DNA from 4 places in the Rhizobium acaciae genome. Region 1 is predicted to be linked to each of the others. Evidence: predicted binding sites of a transcription regulator. Region 1 holds the regulator's gene; each other region holds the start of a gene.
The links. The regulator PhoB, encoded in region 1, activates phosphate uptake and scavenging genes when phosphate is short. The targets are predictions, from matches to a motif close to TGTCATNNANCTGTCAT.
Positions count from the first base shown of each region.

Region 2: a site for PhoB is predicted at 3,730-3,746, ahead of phnC (phosphonate ABC transporter ATP-binding protein). Genes of this name have one in related genera too.
Region 3: a site for PhoB is predicted at 2,689-2,705, ahead of phnF (phosphonate metabolism transcriptional regulator PhnF). Genes of this name have one in related genera too.
Region 4: a site for PhoB is predicted at 2,807-2,823, ahead of OLZ32_RS33370 (NAD-glutamate dehydrogenase). Genes of this name have one in related genera too.

Region 1 is NZ_JAPCZO010000036.1:17,316-22,377, forward strand. It holds gene pstA (phosphate ABC transporter permease PstA) at 1-818, shown strand, start outside; gene pstB (phosphate ABC transporter ATP-binding protein PstB) at 835-1,650, shown strand; gene phoU (phosphate signaling complex protein PhoU) at 1,695-2,408, shown strand; gene phoB (phosphate regulon transcriptional regulator PhoB) at 2,542-3,225, shown strand; gene OLZ32_RS35840 (GcrA family cell cycle regulator) at 3,516-4,049, opposite strand; gene OLZ32_RS35845 (aspartate aminotransferase family protein) at 4,471-5,062, shown strand, end outside.
Region 2 is NZ_JAPCZO010000008.1:278,678-283,739, reverse strand. It holds gene phnE (phosphonate ABC transporter, permease protein PhnE) at 1-787, opposite strand, end outside; gene phnE (phosphonate ABC transporter, permease protein PhnE) at 787-1,767, opposite strand; gene phnD (phosphonate ABC transporter substrate-binding protein) at 1,836-2,747, opposite strand; gene phnC (phosphonate ABC transporter ATP-binding protein) at 2,821-3,663, opposite strand; gene OLZ32_RS15545 (DapH/DapD/GlmU-related protein) at 3,782-4,399, opposite strand; gene phnL (phosphonate C-P lyase system protein PhnL) at 4,396-5,062, opposite strand, start outside.
Region 3 is NZ_JAPCZO010000008.1:271,896-276,957, forward strand. It holds gene OLZ32_RS15495 (ABC transporter ATP-binding protein) at 1-336, shown strand, start outside; gene dapB (4-hydroxy-tetrahydrodipicolinate reductase) at 352-1,176, shown strand; gene OLZ32_RS15505 (2,3-bisphosphoglycerate-dependent phosphoglycerate mutase) at 1,198-1,833, shown strand; gene phnF (phosphonate metabolism transcriptional regulator PhnF) at 1,873-2,610, opposite strand; gene phnG (phosphonate C-P lyase system protein PhnG) at 2,776-3,252, shown strand; gene phnH (phosphonate C-P lyase system protein PhnH) at 3,252-3,860, shown strand; gene OLZ32_RS15525 (carbon-phosphorus lyase complex subunit PhnI) at 3,865-4,971, shown strand; gene OLZ32_RS15530 (alpha-D-ribose 1-methylphosphonate 5-phosphate C-P-lyase PhnJ) at 4,968-5,062, shown strand, end outside.
Region 4 is NZ_JAPCZO010000029.1:73,725-78,786, forward strand. It holds gene OLZ32_RS33355 (GGDEF domain-containing protein) at 1-1,068, opposite strand, end outside; gene OLZ32_RS33360 (carbonic anhydrase) at 1,165-1,806, opposite strand; gene pdxY (pyridoxal kinase PdxY) at 1,878-2,753, opposite strand; gene OLZ32_RS33370 (NAD-glutamate dehydrogenase) at 3,030-5,062, shown strand, end outside.

The DNA.
Region 1 (5,062 bases):
ACCTCTCGGTCGGTGAGAAGAACCGCAAGGTCAACGACAAGCAGATCGGCTGGATGAACGAGCTGAAGGCGAGCGGCGCTCTCCACAAGCAGTTCAACACCGGCCTTTTCGTCAACGGCAATTCTAGCCGTCCGGAGGCCGCAGGCCTCGGCGTCGCCCTGATCGGCTCGCTCTACCTGATGCTGATCGTGCTCGTGCTTGCCCTGCCGATCGGCGTCGCCGCCTCGATCTATCTCGAGGAGTTCGCGCCGAAGAACAAGCTGACGGACCTGATCGAGGTCAACATCAACAACCTCGCCGCGGTCCCTTCGATCGTCTATGGTCTGCTCGGTCTTTCCGTCTTCATCAACTTCATCGGCCTGCCGCGCTCGGCCTCGCTGGTCGGCGGCCTGGTGCTGACGCTGATGACCCTGCCGACGATCATCATCGCGACGCGTGCGGCACTGCGCGCCGTGCCGCCGTCGATCCGCGCCGCAGCGCTCGGCCTTGGCGCTTCGAAGATGCAGATGGTGTTCCACCATGTGCTGCCACTTGCCATGCCGGGCATCCTGACCGGCACGATCATCGGCCTGGCGCACGCGCTCGGCGAAACCGCGCCGCTGCTCCTGATCGGCATGGTCGCCTTCGTCGCAAACGCGCCGACGACACCGCTCGATCCCTCGACGGCTCTGCCCGTACAGGTCTATATGTGGGCCAACGAGGCAGAACGTGCCTTCGTTGAGCGTACTTCGGGTGCCATCATAGTCCTGCTCCTGTTCCTGATCGTCATGAACATGGGCGCCATCCTCTTGCGTCGTCGCTTCGAGCGCCGCTGGTAAACGGAGTTACAAGATCATGAACATGTTGACGGAAGCTGCAGTTGAAAAGGCGCTGGATCACAAGATGAGCAACGTCCCTTATAAGATGATCGGAAAGGATGTGTCGGTTTACTACGGCGAGAAGCGCGCGCTTTTCGATGTGAACCTGAACGTCCGCGAAAACACCGTAACCGCCCTGATCGGCCCGTCCGGCTGCGGCAAGTCGACCTTCCTGCGGTGCCTCAACCGCATGAACGACACGATCGATGGCTGCCGCGTCACCGGCAAAATCACCCTCGACACCGACGATGTCTATGATCCCGATATCGACGTCGTCGAACTTCGCGCCCGCGTCGGCATGGTCTTCCAGAAGCCGAACCCGTTCCCGAAGACGATCTATGAAAACGTCTCCTACGGCCCGCGCATCCATGGCCTTGCCAAGTCGAAAGCCGACCTCGACCAGATCGTCGAGACCAGCCTGCAGCGCGCCGGTCTCTGGAACGAGGTCAAGGACCGCGTGCACGAATCCGGCACCGGCCTGTCGGGCGGTCAGCAGCAGCGCCTCTGCATTGCGCGTGCCGTCGCCGTCAGCCCGGAAGTCATCCTGATGGACGAGCCCTGCTCGGCGCTCGACCCGATCGCCACAGCCAAGGTCGAGGAACTGATCCACGAGCTGCGCGAGAACTACACGATCGTCATCGTTACCCACTCCATGCAGCAGGCAGCGCGCGTCTCGCAGCGCACCGCCATGTTCCACCTCGGCAACCTCGTCGAGGAGAACGACACCGACAAGATGTTCACCAATCCCGACGATCCGCGTACCCAGGACTACATCATGGGTCGCTTCGGTTGATTTTGGCGACACCAAGCCTTCCCGTTATTCGAGGATAAAGCCCTATGGCATCGACACATATTTTTTCTGCCTATGATGATGATCTGAAGTTCCTGTCCAGGCGGATTTCCGAAATGGGCGGCCTGGCCGAGCAGATGGTCGGCGAATCCGTGCGCGCCCTCGTCAACGGCGATACCGCGCTGGCGCAGAAGGTCATCTCGGACGATGTGATCCTCGATCACGCCGAACGCGAAATCGGCGACAAGGCGATCGTGACGATCGCCCGCCGTCAGCCAATGGCCTCGGACCTGCGTGAAATCATGGGTTCGATCCGCATCGCCGCCGATCTCGAACGCGTCGGCGACCTCGGCAAGAACACCGCCAAGCGCGTCATCGCCGTCCAAAGCACCGGCGTTCCCCGCAAGCTTGCCCGCGGCCTCGAGCATCTGTCCGAGCTGGCGCTCGTCCAGCTCAAGGAAGTGCTCGATGTCTACACCAATCGTTCAGCCGACAAGGCGAATGCGATCCGTGAACGCGACAACGAGATCGACGCGATGTACACCTCGCTGTTCCGCGAACTCCTGACCTACATGATGGAAGATCCGCGCAACATCACCAGCTGCACGCATCTTCTCTTCTGCGCCAAGAACATCGAGCGCATCGGCGACCATGCCACCAACATCGCCGAGACGATCTTTTACATGGCGACAGGCGCGCAGCCGGAAGGCGATCGTCCGAAGGATGACAGCGCCAACACCGTCGGCGCGGTCACAGAATAACCGCCCGCACCCGTCAATTGCGTGCGCGCCCGTCCGGGCGCGCAAAGAGGTCGCAGCCAATTTTTGAATTTGCGCAGGATGCATTGCTTAAATCACCCTGGTTTAAGGATCATGCGCGAGGAGACCGACACGCATGATCCCGAGAGTTGCAGTTGTTGAAGACGAGGAAGCCCTCAGCGTGCTTCTTCGCTACAATCTCGAAGCGGAAGGCTTCGAGGTCGATACCATCCTTCGTGGCGACGAAGCCGAAATGCGGCTTCAGGAGCGCACGCCCGATCTTCTCATCCTCGATTGGATGCTGCCGGGTGTCTCCGGCATCGAGCTCTGCCGGCGCCTGCGCATGCGGCCGGAAACCGAGCGCCTACCAATCATCATGCTGACGGCGCGCGGCGAAGAGAGCGAGCGCGTCCGCGGATTGTCGACGGGCGCCGACGATTATGTCGTCAAGCCCTTCTCGACCCCCGAACTCGTTGCCCGCGTCAAGGCGATGCTGCGCCGCGCCCGTCCCGAGGTGCTGTCGACGGTGCTGAAATGCGGCGATATCGAGCTCGACCGCGAGACCCATCGCGTCCATCGCAAGACCCGCGAAGTCCGCCTCGGCCCCACCGAATTCCGCCTGCTGGAATTCCTGATGTCGTCGCCGGGCCGGGTCTTCTCCCGCTCGCAGCTGTTGGATGGCGTCTGGGGCCACGATATCTATGTCGACGAGCGCACCGTCGACGTCCATGTCGGCCGCCTGCGCAAGGCGCTGAATTTCTCCAACATGCAGGACGTCATCCGCACCGTCCGCGGCGCCGGTTATTCGATGGAAGCCTGAGGGCTTTCATCCATTGTTTCAGCAAACATCTGCCCCTCACCCGGCCCTCATCCGGTCGCGCGTATGGCAGCCCCTCACCCTAACCCTCTCCCCCGTGAAAAACGGGGAGAGGGACGTGCCAAACGGGGCGTCAACGGGGACCGAGAGGGTGCGGCATACTTCCTTCGCCCCGTCAGAACGGGGAGAAGGTGCCGGCAGGCGGATGAGGGGCAGCCATCGGCACGAACCAAAATTGCATAAAAAAACGGGCCACTCGGCCCGTTTTCTGCATTCTAACAATGGTTGCCCGCTCAGCTAGCCCGCGCTGCTGCCCGGCGGCGTTCGTTGACCGGCTGGTAGGCGAGCTTCTGGTGATAGCTGCAATAGGGCGAATTATCGGGGGACTCGCAGCCGCAGAAATGGAAGTCGTCCTTCAGCGGATCGCCGACCGGCCACTTGCAGGTGCGCTCGGTCAGTTCCGTCAGGCCGAGGCGGCGCGAAATCGGCACCACCACATTGCCTCTCGGCACGTATTCCATTTCCTCGATCGTTTCGATCTCGATCTCTTCCTTCAGCATCGTCGCGCCCTGCTGGCGGGTGACGGTGCGGGTCGTGATCCGGGAGGCGTAGTTCGGCGCGCGCGGCGCCGATGTGTTGCGCTTCGGCGTTCGCGCCGCGGTGTTGGTGCCGCCGGCCTTGGCACGGCCCGGAAGGCACAGCCGGTGCACTTTGCCGATGACCGCGTTTCGGCTGACACCGCCAAGTTGTGCCGCGATCTGGCTCGCGCTCAGTCCTTCGGCCCAAAGCTTCTTGAGTTTCTCGACCCGCTCGTCTGTCCAGTTCATGCCCTGTCTCCACCTTTTGCGTTGGTGATGGCAGAATCCCTCACCGTTGTCCCGGGAGCTCCGAAACAAGAAACGCTTGATCAATTTTGGTGACTAGTTCCGCCGCATGCAGTCTAGTAATTGATCTTTAACCTAGTGTGAGGCTGACTCCGTGACAAGAGTCGCATGAATCCGGATGAATCGAATTCGTAGTTTTCCCCAACTTGCTGCCCCTGCGTGGCATTTCTGCAATAATGCCTGTTGAAGACTGAAAATGCCGCTGTACACCTGTGCTGCATACGCTAAGGGCGCCGTTTTGTTGACATTGCAGCGCGAAAAGGAAATAGTGCCACTCGCCGCCGCAAGGCGGCATTTTTAATTTTTTTGGGCCTGGTTTCCTTAGCCGGAGTCATTGCCTGCCAACTTTGATGGAGATCGCGCCATGGCTGAAGCCGCGCCGCTTTATGACACCTATTCTCGTGCCCCGCTGCGGTTCGAGCGAGGCGAGGGCGTGTGGCTGATCACCGAAAGCGGCGAGCGATATCTCGATTTCGGCGCCGGCGTCGCCGTCACCTCCGTCGGCCACAGCAATCCGCATGTGGTCGGTGCGCTGAAGGAGCAGGCCGATAAGGTCTGGCACCTGTCGAACATCTATGAGATCCCCGGCCAGGAGCGTCTGGCAAAACGGCTGACGGACGCCACCTTCGCCGACAAGGTGTTCTTCACCAATTCGGGCGCCGAGGCGCTCGAATGCGCGATCAAGACGGCGCGCCGCTACCAGTTTTCCAAGGGCCATCCCGAGCGCTTCCATATCGTCACCTTCGAAGGCGCCTTCCACGGACGGACGCTGGCAACGATCGCTGCCGGCGGCCAGGAGAAATATCTCGAGGGCTTCGGTCCCAAGGCGCCGGGTTTCGATCAGGTGGCTTTCGGCGATATCGAGGCGGTCCGCGCCGCAATCACCGAGGCGACGGCCGCCATCCTCATCGAGCCGGTGCAGGGCGAAGGCGGCGTCCGTCCTGCCACGCCCGAGT
Region 2 (5,062 bases), on a different contig from region 1:
CGACAAAGGCCATGACCAGCGTCTGCATCAACTTCGACAGGATGTCGCCATGCTGCCAGCTTGCGTTGTTGAGGAAGTTGTCCAACGCCAGCGAGGCATTGGACTGGTTCGGATCGAGCCGTTCGCCGGAGAACATCAGGCCGGCGACCTCAGGCAGGCTGCGGCCCCAGAAGAGCGACTGCGTATCGAAGAAGAAGTTCGCCCAGCCGAGAAAGCGGCGCTGGACATAGACCTGGCTGGTACGGATTTCCGCCTGTCCCGCAAAACCGTAATAGACGATCACCTTGTTGTCGTCCTGCTGCATCTGGGCAGGCGCATCGGCCGGCAGGGAGGCACGATCGCGGGTGATGGTCACGGGATAGAGCTTGCCGCCGATATAGACGTCGATGCGGCTCGGCGTCACTTCCATGCGGTCGCCGTCGCTGCCGAAGGTAACGGTGTATCGGCTGCCGTCGGCATTGGGCTTCAGCCAGTTGATATCGGCGCCCTCGGGATACTGGCGGCGGCTGGTCCATTGGGGGACGACCTGATCGTTCTGGAAACGCAGGCGCGGCTGGGCGCGCCAGGAATACCAGTCCTGGACATAGATCGCCGCGCGGTCCCAGTTGCCGTTCACGAAGGTGGGGATGACGTTGAAGAAGGCGAAGCAGAAGGCAAGGTAAACGAAAACCGCAGCTGAAATGAGGAGCAGACCCCAGCGCTGCATGAAGCTGCGATGGAAGACGTCCGGATAGGCGGAAAGCAGTCGTTCGCGCTCGGCGGCGTTGATGGTCGGAACAGAGGACATCAGGCTGCTCCCTGTCCGAATTCGAAGGACTGCTTGCCGATCAGCCGGCGGCGCAGCCAGGCGGAGAACTGGTCGACGCAAATGACGGTGACGAGCAGCAGGATGATGATCGCATAGGTCTTGGCAGCATGGTCGCGTCCGATCGACAGGCTGAAGACCTCGCCTATGCCGCCGCCGCCGACGGCGCCGATAATCGTCGAGGCGCGCACGTTGATCTCAGTCCGCAGCAGCGTGTAGGAGACGAAGTTCGGCAACACCTGCGGCAGGATCGCGAAGCGCACGCGCTCCAGCCAGCCGGCGCCGGCAGCGCGCAGGCCTTCATCCGGCTTCATGTCGGCATTCTCGACGACTTCGAAAAACAGCTTCCCAAGCGCGCCGACAGTATGGACCCATACCGCGATGATCGCCGAAATAGGACCGATCGACAGGATCGCGGCGAGAAGACCGGCGACGACGATTTCCGGGAAGGCGCGCATGATTTCCATGATGCGCCGCACGACCCAGCGCGTCACGCCTGCACCGACCAGATTGGTGGAAGCGAAAAAGCAGAGCACGAACGCGCCGCTCGCACCGAGAATGGTGGAGACGATGGCGATGTTGAGCGTGATCGCGAGCTGGTAGAAGAAATTCGGGATGTAGAAACTATCGGTGATCCAGACGCGGTCGCTTGTATAGTCGTATTTGATCGAACCGTCGGAGAACGGCGACGGCAGGTCGAACATGGCGCGGAAGATCTCCAGCGGACTGTCCGGCACGAAGCTCTTCATGAAGTCGAAGAAATAGGGGAGGCGCTCGAAGAATTTGCCCGAATTGGCGCTGTTGGCGAAGTCGAGCGAGGCGCCGAGGATGATCAGGAAGATCACGATTGAAACGACGGTATAGATCCGCCGCGTTCGAACCTGGCTCTGATAATGATCGAGGATGGTGCGGGAGCCCTCCTGCAATCCGCTCAGAGAGTCCGCGCCGGCTGAGTGCGCCATATGTGGCTTCCTTCTTGGAAAACGGCGGCATCATCATGATGCCGCCGCAAACTCGTTCAGACTGAGGATCAGCCGCCGATAACGGCCTTACGGGCGTCGATGATCGTCTGGTAGAAGCTCTGGTCGACCGGCGACCAGTCGACGTAGCCGCCGCCCGTGAACGATTCGAAGCAGCTCTTGTCTGTCTTCGGCAGTTCGGCGAAGTAGGTGGTAACCTTCTTCTGGAGGTCGGCCGGCAGCTTCTGGGAAACCATCAGTGGACCGTTCGGGATGAGCGGCGACTTCCAGACTTCGACGATATCGTCCATGTCGAGCAGGCCCTTGGTGACCATCTGGTGCAGGTTGCCGGAGGAGTAGCCCTGCGCCCAGTCGCCCTGACCGGAACCGAAGGTGGTACCAACGTCGAACTTTTTGTCGAGAACGCCGAGAACGAGGTTCTCGTGGCCGCCGCCGAAGCCGGTTTCAGAGAAGTACTGCTTGACTGGAGCGCCGGTGTCCTTCGGAAGGGCAACGTTAGGAACAAGGTAGCCGGAGGTAGAGTCCGGATCGGCGAAGCCGAGCTTCTTGCCCTTCGCGTCGGCGAGCGTCTTGATGCCGGAATCCTTGCGGGCAACCATGATCGAGTAGTAGCCGGTCGAACCGTCGGCCTGCTTGGTGGTCAGAACCGGAGTGACGGCGTTCGGATCCTTGATGTAGATCGCGGCGTAAGAGGCGGCGCCCATGACGGCGAGGTCGATCGTGCCGCCAAGGAGGCCCTGGATGACGCCGTTGTAATTCGGCGATGGGAACAGCTGAACTTCAGAAACGCCGGTGGCAGCGATCAGGCCCGGCTTGACGCACTCGGTGCGGCGAACCTGGTCGGCTTCGTTTTCACCGCCATCGAGACCGATGCGGAGGACCTTGACGTCCTGGGCAGCAGCATTGCCGGCGAGGGCGGCGACGGCGATGGTTGCCATCAGGATCTTGCGGAATGCAGACATGGAAGTCTCCTTTTGTGACATGGTTTGTTTGTCAGTTATTTTTCCGACCGTTGTCCCGTCGGCCGGAAACGGGTCAGTGCACGGCGGCTGCTTTGGCCACCCTGCCGGATGAGACATCCTCGGCGCGACGCTTGGATTCGAGGCTGGTCGAGGTCACCGTTTCGTCGATGCCGGCGCCATCCTTGTCCGTCCCGTAGATTTCCTTCACCGCTTCGGCGGTCAGCTCCGAGGGCTTGCCGTCGAAGACGACGCGGCCGCCGGCCATGCCGACGATGCGCTCACAATAGTTGCGGGCGGTGTCGAGCGTGTGAAGGTTGGTGATGACGGTGATGCCCTCGCGCTCGTTGATGTCGCGCAGCGCATCCATGACGATCTTGGCGTTCAGCGGATCGAGAGAGGCGATCGGCTCGTCGGCGAGAACCATTTTCGGGTTCTGCATCAGCGCCCGGGCGATCGCCACGCGCTGCTGCTGGCCACCGGAAAGCGTGCCGGCTGCCTGCAGCGCCGTCTGCTCGATGCCGAGGCGTTCGAGTGCCGCGATGGCATGCACGCGTTCCTCGCGGGTGAAGATGTTGAGCAGACTCATAAGCGTCGAGCGATGATTGAGGCGGCCGAGCATGACATTGGTGAGAACGTCGAGGCGCGGCACCAGGTTGAACTGCTGGAAGATCATCGCGCAGTCGCGCTGCCAGTTGCGCAACGCCCGGCCGCGAAGCCCGGAGACCTCGACGCCGGCGAAATGAACGGAGCCGGAGCTCGGCTCCTGAAGGCGGTTGATCATGCGCAGCAGCGTCGACTTGCCGGCGCCGGAGCGGCCGATGATGCCGACCATCTGGCCTTGGGGAATGGCGAGCGTAACGGAATCGACAGCGAGCTTTTTTCCGAAACGACGTGTGACATTCTTCAGCTCGAACATCATGCTCTTCCCTTGCGACCCAGGCCCTGATCAGCATCGCATTAGTCCCGCTTGATGAACCTCGCATGTCATATTTGTGTAAGTCCTGTCACAATTCTTCGCCCCTATATCGGGAGTTTTAACCGCCGTAGCGGGACAGGAAATCTTCCGCGTCCAGGTTGCGAAAATCCTCGAGCGCCTGGCGCAGCCGGTCATGCTCCCAGTCCCACCACGAAAGCCTGTCCATCCGTTCGCCGACCTCTCTTGGAAAGCGCTCGCGGATGAGCTTGGCCGGAACCCCGCCGACGATCGTATAGGGCGCGACGTCCTTCGACACGACGGCGCCGGCCCCGATCACCGCGCCGTTGCCGACGTTGACGCCCGGCAGGATCGTCGCCCCGTGGCCGATCCAGACGTCGTTGCCGATCGTCACGCGGTTTGCACGCCGCCAGGCGAAGAAGTCCGTCTCCATGTCGCCGTCCGGCCAGTAATCGGCGGCGCGATAGGTGAAATGATGCAGTGTCGCGCGCCAGGTCGGATGGTTGGTGGCGTTGATGCGCACGGCGGCGGCGATATTGACGAACTTGCCGATCGTCGCACACCAGACGGACCCGTCCTGCATGATGTAGGAATAGTCGCCGAACGTGGCCTCGCTGATGCGGCAGCGCTCCGAGACCTCCGTATAGCGCCCGAAAGTGGAATCGCTGACGGATGCCGTTTCATGAAAGTAGGGCTCGATACCCAGCTTGCGGCTCATGCAGCGATCTTTCTGGGTGAGAACTGCTGGACGTCGAGGATGCGGTCGGCGACGGCCTCGCGCACTTCTTCGTCGTGGAAGATGCCGAGAAGGGCCACCCCCGCCTTCTTCTTTTCCGCGATCATGCCGACGACGACGGCACGGTTCCTGGCATCGAGCGACGCCGTGGGCTCGTCGAGAAGCAGGATCGTGTGCTCGGTGATGAAGCCGCGTGCGATGTTGACGCGTTGCTGCTCGCCGCCGGAGAAGGTGGCGGGCGGAAGCTGCCAGAGCGTTTCCGGCAGGTTGAGCCTGGCAAGCAGGGCGCCAGCCTTTTCCCGTGCCGTGACGGCGTCCTCGCCGCGTGCCACCAGCGGTTCGGCAACCACGTCGATCGCCGCGACGCGCGGCACGGTGCGCAGGAACTGGCTGACATAACCGAGCGTATTGCGCCGCACGTTGAGCACGGTGCGCGGATCGGTGGAGGCGAGATCGACGATGCGTCCGTCGTGACGGATGAGGATCTGGCCGGTGTCGACGGCATAATTGCCGTAGATCATCTTGAGGAGTGAGCTTTTTCCGATGCCCGATGGGCCACCGAGCACGACGCATTCGCCCGATGCGACCGAGAAGGCGACATCGGAGACGACAGGTAGCTTGATGCCGTCGCGCAGATGCATGGTG
Region 3 (5,062 bases), on a different contig from region 1:
GGCGTGACGCTTTCGGGCGGCCAGCGTCAGCGGCTGTCGATCGCGCGCGCCCTCGTGCGCAATGCGCCGATCCTGCTTCTCGACGAGGCGACCTCGGCCCTCGACACCGAATCCGAGGCGGCCGTGCAGAAAGCGCTCGACGAAGCGATGAGCGGACGCACCGTCGTCGTCATCGCCCATCGGCTTTCGACCGTGGTGCGCGCCGACAAGATCGTCGTCATGCAGCAGGGCCGCGTCGTCGAGGAAGGCAATCACGAGACGCTTGCGAAGGTCAGCGACGGTCTTTACGCTCGCCTCAACAACCTGCAGAGGCCTTCGGCCTCCGATTCAAACTGACCTGGTGAGACTGACATGAGCGATGCTGCGATGAAACTGGTGGTGGTTGGCGCAGCAGGACGCATGGGGCAGACGCTGATCCGGCTCATCCATTCGATCGAAGGCGTCAAGCTGCATGCCGCGGTCGAGCGCGCCGGCTCGCCCTTCGTCGGCAAGGATGCCGGCGAGATCGCCGGTCTTGGCCCGACCGGCGTCGTTATCGGCGACGATCCGCTCAACGCCTTTCTCGATGCCGAAGGCGTGCTCGACTTTACCTCGCCTGCCGCAACGGTAGAATTCTCTGGCCTTGCCGCGCAGGCCCGCATCGTCCATATCGTCGGCACGACGGGCTGTTCGGCTGACGACAATGCCAAGATCGCCGCGGCGGCCCGCCATGCCCGCATCGTCAAGTCGGGCAATATGAGCCTCGGGGTCAATCTGCTCAGCGTGCTCGCAGAGCAGGCAGCGCGTGCGCTCGATCCTGTCGACTGGGACGTCGAGATCCTGGAAATGCACCACAAGCACAAGGTGGATGCGCCTTCCGGAACCGCTCTTCTCATCGGCGAGGCCGCGGCAAAGGGGCGTGGGATCGATCTTGCCTCGCAATCGGTGCGGGTGCGCGACGGCCATACCGGCGCCCGCGAAGCGGGCACGATCGGCTTTGCGACGCTACGCGGAGGCTCCGTCATCGGCGAACATTCCGTGCTTTTTGCCGGCGAAGGCGAAATCGTCACCCTGTCGCACAGTGCGGCCGACCGCTCGATCTTCGCGCGCGGCGCCATCAAGGCGGCCCTTTGGGCGCGCGACAAGAAGCCGGGTCTCTATTCCATGCTCGACGTGCTCGGGCTTTCTTCCTCATAACGATACTACGGAGGCATGTTCATGAGCGGTACCCTCGTCCTCGTTCGCCACGGCCAGAGTGACTGGAACCTGAAGAATCTCTTCACCGGCTGGAAGGATCCCGATCTGACGGAACTCGGCATCCAGGAAGCCAATACAGGCGGTGCGGCGCTCGCCGAATACGGGATCAAATTCGATGTCGCCTACACCTCGGTGCTGGTGCGTGCGCAGCACACGCTGAAGCTCATCCTCGACAAGGTCGGCCAGCCCGATCTCCTGACGATCCGCGACCAGGCGCTGAACGAGCGCGACTACGGCGATCTCTCCGGCCTCAACAAGGACGATGCACGCGCCAAATGGGGCGAGGAACAGGTGCATATCTGGCGCCGCTCCTATGACGTGCCGCCTCCCGGCGGTGAAAGCCTGCGTGACACCGGCGCCCGCGTCTGGCCCTACTACCTCACCGAAATCCTGCCGCGCGTGCTCAGGGGCGAGAAGGTGCTGGTTGCCGCGCACGGCAATTCGCTGCGCTCGCTGGTGATGGTGCTCGACAAGCTGAGCAAAGAAGGCGTGCTCGCCCTCAACCTCGCGACCGGCGTGCCGATGGTCTATAAGCTGAAGGCGGATTCCACCGTCGCTTCCAAGGAAGTGCTCGGCGACATGTCGGGCGCGCATTGATCTCAGCTGATCTTTCCCCGCTTCGGCGGGGAAAGGCGCTCAGTTCTCGATGGTGAACTGCACCCGGTCGGCCGCGAAGCGGCTGATCGAATATTGCACCGGCACACCCTCAAGATCGGTATTCATCGCCTTGGCGATCAGCAGGATCGCGCCGGGGGTGAGTTCGAGGTCGGCCATATCGGCTGCACTCGCATGGGCTGCCGTCACCTCGGTCGTCGCCCGGACGTAGTCCGGCAGGCCGAGTTCGGCGAAAGCCTTGGTGATCGATTCCTCCTTCCGGTAAGCCTCACCGATACCGGCAAAGCGCTTGGCGGGAAACCAGCTCGTCGCCCTTGAAACCGGCCGCTTGTCTGCCTGGCGCAATGTTTCCAGGCGGATCACCTGTTCTCCTTGTTTAAGGCCCAGCCAGCGGGCGATCTCGGCACTCGCTTCTTCCTTCGCCTCATCGAGCAGAAGGCCGCGCATTTCACGGGCCTGATCGCCGATGCCGGCGGTGAAACGCGTGCGCCTGGTGATCGGGAAATTCAGCCGCTCCTTGCGCTCGATCAGCGTACCGCGACCTTGTACCGCACGGACGATACCTTCCTGCGCCAGCGCCGCCAGCGCGCTGCGCACCGTATGGCGGTTGACGCCGAATTGCAGCGCCAGCATGGTTTCCGGCGGCACCATTCCCGTTTCGTCATAGGCTCCGCTGCTGATCGCCTCGCGAATCCGATCGGCGATCTGGCGCCAGAGCGCCACGCCGGTTTGCCTTTGCACCTGCTTCAATCCCGCCATTCCACCCCTGCCCTGCCATTTCACGCCTTCTGCTACAGCGTCCTTTGCGCGTCTTAAAAGGCGCGCGGCGCTGTAGGATGTCACACGCTTGTCACGACATCGATTTAGAGCTAAATATATCTTGTATAGTTGTCTATATCAATAGACTTTTTAAGGGAAGCGGCAATGATATCAGCGGACAGGACAGACGCTGCGTCACAGACGGCATCCGGGCGTAAACGCGCCGCCGATCTGCTGGCGCGTGCGGAGCGCAGCGAACTCTCAGCGGCCTTCGATGCGCTGCCGGAAAAGCCTGTGGCCCATCAGGTGCGCGGACCGGAGACCGGGCTGGTGATGGTGCGCGGACGCATCGGCGGCGGCGGCGCTCCCTTCAATCTCGGCGAAGTGACCGTGACGCGGGCGACGGTCCGGCTCGACACCGGCTCGATTGGTCATGCACAGGCGCTCGGCACCGACCGCGAAAAGGCCAGGCTTGCGGCGATCTTCGACGCGCTCTGGCAGGAGGATGCGACGAAGGATTTCGTCGAACAGGCCCTGCTTTTACCGATCACTGAGCGGATCGCCGATGCCCAGCGCCGCAAGGCGGACGAGACGGCGGCAACCCGCGTCGATTTCTTCACCATGGTGCGGGGAGACAACTGATGGGCCTGAACACAGAAGCTCTGACCGGCGGCTTTGCCGAGCCGGTCTTCCATGCCCAAAGCGTCTTCAAGATGCTGATGGACGGTATGGCCCGCCCCAGCACGATCCAGACGGTTCAGCCCGACGTCGCTCCGCCGGCACCGCTCGGCATCGCCGCCGGCACGATCGCGCTGACGCTTTGCGACCACGACACGCCCGTCTGGCTTTCCCAGGGACTGGCGAGATCCGCCGTGCCGGAGTGGCTCGGCTTCCATACCGGCGCGCCGTTGACCACCGAAAAGGCCGAAGCGCGCTTTGCCTTCACCGAGGCCGGCACCGCACTTTCCTCCTTCGGCCTCTTTGCATCAGGTACGCAGGAATATCCCGACCGCTCGACGACCCTCATCATCGAACTCGCCGAACTCGAAGGCGGCCGCAGGCTGGCGCTGATGGGTCCCGGCATCCAGAGCGTGGCGGAGATGGCGCCTATCGGCCTGCCGGAGACCTTCCTGCGGCTCTGGACCGAGAACCGCGCGCTCTTTCCGCGCGGCGTCGACATCGTGCTGACGGCGGGCAAGCGTTTCCTCTGCCTGCCGCGCACCACCAAGATCACAGCAACGGAGATCTGAGCTCATGTATGTTGCCGTCAAGGGTGGCGAGACCGCCATCGCCAATGCCCACCGCCTGCTGGCCGACCGCCGTCGCGGCGACCGTTCGCTGCCGGCGATCGGCATCGATCAGATCGTGGCGCAGCTGGCACTCGCCGTCGACCGCGTCATGGCCGAGGCTTCGCTTTTCGACCGCACGCTCGCTGCACTCGCCATCCGCCAATCGCGGGGCGACATGATCGAGGCGATCTTCCTGCTGCGCGCCTACCGCACGACGCTGCCGCGTTTCGGCTATTCCAGGCCGCTCGACACAGCTGATATGACGATCGAACGCCGCATTTCGGCGACCTACAAGGATCTGCCGGGCGGCCAGCTTCTTGGGCCTACCTTCGACTACACCCACCGCCTGCTCGATCCCTCGCTGCTTTCGGACGAGGCAGTCGAGACGCCCGCTCAGCGCGCCGCCGAGACCGGCCGCGTCATGCGCGTCTCGGAAATCCTCGGCGAGGAAGGCCTGATCGAGGCCGACGGCGACATGCCTGAGGATCACGAGATCGGCGACCTGACCCGCGAGCCGATGGAATTCCCGATGACCCGGGATCTCCGTCTGCAGGCGCTTGCCCGCGGCGACGAGGGCTTCCTGCTGGCGCTCGGTTATTCTACCCAGCGCGGCTATGGCCGCAACCACCCCTTCACCGGTGAAATCCGCATCGGCGACGTCGAGGTGGAATTCGATGTGCCAGAACTCGGTTTCGCCGTCTCGCTCGGCACCATCCAGATCACCGAATGCCAGATGGTCAACCAGTTCAAGGGTTCGGCCAAGGCGCCGCCGCAATTCACCCGTGGCTATGGCCTGGTCTTCGGCCAGAGTGAGCGCAAGGCGATGGCGATGTCGCTGGTCGACCGGGCGCTTCGCGCCGAAGAGCTCGGCGAGGATATCACCGCGCCGGCACAGGACGAGGAATTCGTCATCTCGCACTCCGACAACGTCCAGGCGACGGGCTTCGTCGAGCACCTGAAGCTTCCGCATTATGTGGACTTCCAGGCCGAACTCGATCTCGTCCGCCGCATGCGCCGCGAATTCGAAGCCGCCCGCAACGGTGGCGAAGACATGAAGGAAGCCGCCGAATGACCGATCTGGCCAGCTACAACTTCGCCTATCTCGACGAACAGACCAAGCGGATGATCCGCCGGGCCATCCTGAAGGCGATCGCCATTCCCGG
Region 4 (5,062 bases), on a different contig from region 1:
CAGAAGATCGGTCTGGGCGGCGCTGCGCAATTCGCCCACCAGCGTCTCGCGATCCTGGGTCAACCGGTCGATCAGGCGCAGGCCCTTTGCCGCCAGCAGCAGCACCAACGTGGCGAGTATCAGCAGGCCGGCACACAGCGCCAGAATCCGTGTCAGGTGTATGTGCGAGCGCGTCGAAAGGCTTTCGCCGGTCTCGTGAATATCCTTTGCGGCCTCGATCATCTTCTGCTGCAGGAAGGTCATGCGCTCGCTCTGCGCGGCGACCCAGACGTCATGCACGGCGCCTGTCGGCCGCGAGCCGGCGAGAATGGCATCGGTGATCGCGTTCGCCTTTACCTGGCTGCTGCGGCCGAGATAAGCAACGATGTGGCGCACGACCGGCGCGGAGGAATGGAAAACCATGTGATCCATGCCCTCGCCGAGCATGACCTTGCCCTGTACGAAGAGCTCCACCGGCAATCTGGCGGAAGCCCCTTGGTTGAGATAACGGGTGCCGATCCCGGTAATCAGCCTTTCGCCGTAATAGGTCAGCAGGATGCCCATCAGCTGGTTGGATTTCTCAAGCAGCACCGGATCGCTGATCAGCGGTGAAAGCGCATCGACGACGGCAAGCTGCCTGAGAGCCGCATACCAGTAAATGGAACCGGGATCGCTGCCGGTATAACGCCCCTGGTCGACCGCGCTGCGCGCGGCGACGATGCGGCTGTAGGCAAGGCTGAGAATCGATAATTCGCCGACGAGCCCCTCGTCAAGCGCATCGCGGGAGGGCAGGCTGGAATAAAAAGCGCGGCGTTCGCGATCGAGCGTCACCCGGCTTTGCTGTAGGTCGACGGCAGTCCTGCTGCTCGGATGTGCGAGGTAGCGGCGGGTGGCGCCAATTTCACTCAGGATCTCTGTGGCGGCGATTGACCCGCCACGGGCAAGCACATCAGCGAACTGCCGGTCCTTTTCGAGGTTCCAGTATTGATTGACCGAAGAACGTATGACGACGACGCCTTCAATGAGCATGAAGACGAAGGGCAGCATGATGGCGGCCAGGATAACCCTTTTGATGGTTTCGAACTTCATCGCCAATCGCCACGGTGATCAAAACGTCGGTCGTGCGCGACCAATTGACGGCGAGCTTAACAACAATCCTTAAAAAACTGATAAACTGGCATGTCCCTAGATTTCGGGACGAATGAAGTCGCGTGTCTCGGCGTCCATGACCCAGAGTTCACCGGTCGAAATATCGAACCAGGCGCCGTGGAGATGAATCATTCCCGCCTCCTCGAGCGCCTTGATGTCGGGAAAGCTTCTGAGATTGTTGATCGAATTGCGGATGGAGACACGCTCCAGCGCCGTCTGCCGCTCGGCGGCCGTCATCACGTCGTTGCTCTGGATCTGCTCGGCGGCGGGTTTGACCAGCGACATCCAGCGGCCGATGAAGTCGCCGGGCGACAGTGGCTCGGCATTCGGGTCGAGTGCTGATCGGATGCCGCCGCAGCGGCCATGGCCCATCACGACGATATCCGAGACCTTCAGCACCTGCACGGCAAATTCGAGTGCAGCCGAGGTCGAATGAAAATGGCCGTCCGGCTCGTAGGGCGGCACCATGTTGGCGACATTGCGGATGACGAAGAGCTCGCCTGGGCCGGCATCGAAGATCAACTCCGGCGCCGCACGCGAATCCGAACAGGCAATGACAAGCGTGTGGGGATTCTGACCGTTTTCGGCCAGCTGCCGATACCTGTCGCGGGCGTCGGCATAACGCCCGTTCATAAAGTTGCGATAGCCGTCCAGAAGGGGGTTTGGAAAACGCTGCATGCTTCTGGATTAGCGCGCGCCGAAGACAAGATCAACTGCTGCACCGCAAAATGAACGCATTGGCAAATGCGTCATTTTTTCCGCCGCTGCGCCGGGTGCACGAGCCGGCGCATCTGCACCATGGCCATCGGCGTCGAAAGACTGGAAGCATCGCTTGCCAGCATCAACTCGTTACTCCCGCGCTTGACGGCACGCGCAAGCACCTCGAAGACGCTGGCGGTGGCAAGCTGCAGCGCCTTTTCGTCTTCGATCCCGGAAAGCAGGCGTGACAGGAAGACGGCAGCGATGAGGTCGCCGAGACCATTCGGCGGGTTGTCGACGACGCGATGCTCCGCAAGAAGGGCGTGACGGCCGGAAAGATAGAGATTGCCGGTACCGCCCGCCATCATCGGTACCGCTGAAGTGACGAGCATGCGCGATGGTCCGAGCGCGAGCGCCGCCTCCATGATCGCAGTGTTGTCTTCGAGGGCTGCCCCCGAAAGCCATGCGAGCTCGTAGCGGTTCGGCGTCGCGAGCGAGGCGAGCGGAATGAGATGGTCGCGAATGGCCTCAGCGGTCGCTTCCGGCACGTAAAGGCCGCCGAGATCGCCCATGACGGGATCGCAGACATAGAGCAGCTCGGGATTGTTTTGCCTGAGCGCACTGATCAGCCGGGCGACGGAGCGCGCCTGGGCGGCATTGCCGAAATAGCCCGAAAGCACCGCCTTGACTTCGCCGATCCAGGGCGAGCGGATCAGATCGTCGATCGCCGCGTCGAAATCCGTTTCGGCAAAAGTCAGCCGCGTCGAGCGGCCGTGGCCGGGATGCCAGGGCAGCACGATCGTCGGCAGGGCCCAGACCGGATGACCGAGCGTCTCCAGCGCAAAGACGGCTGCCCGATTTCCCACCGAGCCGCGCACCACATGGCTGGAAATGACGATGACTGCGCCCGCTGCATTTTCCGACATGATATCCAAGATCCGAATGATGACCGCGTTTGATGATCTTTTTGACGCCACGCTGTCAACCATTCTTCATGCGGGCGTGGAAATGTTCGCCGGAACGAGAAGCCGGAAGCCGGGACTTTCCCTTTCATTTGGCGACGAAAGCGGAAAATCTCTTACGATTTCTCGTTTCCAGCGCCAAAAAAGCGTCAAAACAATCCTTCGGACCTCTCTTTTCGAGATTTTTTCGAAGAATCTTCTGCTAGCTTGCGAAAAATCAGACATTGAGGGAGGCGATCCATGGCTGCCAGAAACAATCCGAAACGGGAAAAGCAGATCGAAAGCGCGCGCAAGATCGCCAAGGCGACGGGCGAGACGCATCTCGATCCGGAAATTCTCTTCGGCCGGGCAAGCAATGACGATCTCGACCTCTATACGCCGGAAATGCTGGCGCTCTCCGCGGTGCATTCGGCAAAGGAACTCGCCGCCTGGAACGGCAAGGCGCCCCGCGTCGGCATCGACACGATTACCGATGTGACGCCTGATGGCATCGCCGTCTCGGTGCTTTCAGTCACCGACCGGAACATGCCTTTTCTGTTTGAATCGGTCATGGGCGAAGTGACGAGCACCTATCGCGACCTGTTCATGGCCGTGCATCCCATCCTGGTCATGGAAAAGGGCAAGGCGCCGGCGCTTTATTCCGCCGATCACCCGAGCGATCCGGCCAACCGCGTCAGCCATATCCAGCTTCATATTGCGCCGCTCAATTCCACCCAGGCCGCCGATCTCGTCAAACGCATCGAAAAAGTGCTCGAACAGGTCCGCCTCTCGGTGTCCGATTGGAAGCCGATGCTTTCCAAGATCGACGGAGTGATCGCAGAGCTTGCGGCCAATGGCGCCAGCCGGAAGAAGGCCGATCGCGACGAAGCCGTCGCTTTCCTGACCTGGCTGCGCGATGAGAATTTCACTTTCCTCGGCATGCGGGAATATGTCTATTCCGGCAAAGGGACCGAAGCCAAAGTCGAACGCGACAAGGGTGCTGGCCTCGGCATTCTTTCCAATCCCGATGTTCTCGTGCTGCGCACCGGCAAGGATGCGGTGACGACGACACCTGAGATCCTTGCCTTCCTCGACGGCCCCGACTTCCTGATCGTCACCAAGGCGAATGTGAAATCGATCGTCCATCGCCGGGCCTATATGGATTATGTCGGCGTCAAGCGCTTCGACGCCGACGGCAACGTCACCGGCGAACTGCGCATCGTCGGTCTTTTCACCTCGACGGCCTATACCTCGCTCGCCTCGGAAATCCCGCTGCTGCGTTCCAAGATCGAGAAGGTGAAGGAGCATTTCGGCTTCGACCCGATGAGCCATTCCGGCCGCATGCTCGACAATACGCTGGAATCCTATCCGCGCGACGACCTTTTCCAGATCGACACGACGCTGCTTGCAAATTTCGCCGAACAAATCAACGACTTGGGCGATCGGCCGCGCGTGCGCGTCCTGCCGCGCATCGACCATTTCGACCGCTTCGTCTCAGTGATCGTCTACGTGCCGCGCGAGGAATACGACTCGATCGTCCGAGAGCGGATCGGCACCTATCTGAAGACCGTCTATGATGGCCGAGTCTCCGCCTATTACCCGGCTTTCCCGGAAGGCGGCGTGGCGCGCGTGCATTTCATCATCGGCCGCTCCGGCGGCAAGACGCCACGCATTCCACAAGCAAAGCTCGAGCAGGTGATCCGCGAGATCACCGCCCGTTGGGACGACCGTTTCGAGGCGCTGGCAGGCGTCAAGGCGCCGAAGATATCCGTCGACCAAGCCTTCCAGGATTCTTTCACGCCGGAGGAAACCGTGGCCGACCTCGCCGATATCGGTGCCTGCGCCGCCGGCGAACCGCTACGCATACAGTTTTACCACCGTCAGGAAGAAGAACAGGGCCGCATCCTTTCCTTGAAGATCTTCCACGCCGACGGCCAGCTGGCGCTGTCGCGCCGCGTGCCGCTTCTCGAGAATCTCGGCTTCAACGTCGTCAGTGAACGCACCTTCGATATCGGTGTGCCGGTCGCCGATGGAGAAAAGAAACTCGTCGTGCTGCACGATATGGAGCTCGAGGCCCGCAATGGCGGCGAGATCGATCTGCAGCGTTACGGCGCCGCCCTCGAGGAAGGCTTCGTCGCCGCTTTCGCCGGCACGATCGACAATGACAGCTTCAACCGGCTGATCCTTTCGGCCGGGCTCTCGGCGCGCGAGACGAACGTGTTGCGCGCCTATGCGCGTTATCTCCGCCAGGCCGGCATCCCCTATTCGCAGGATTATATTGCGACGACGCTCGA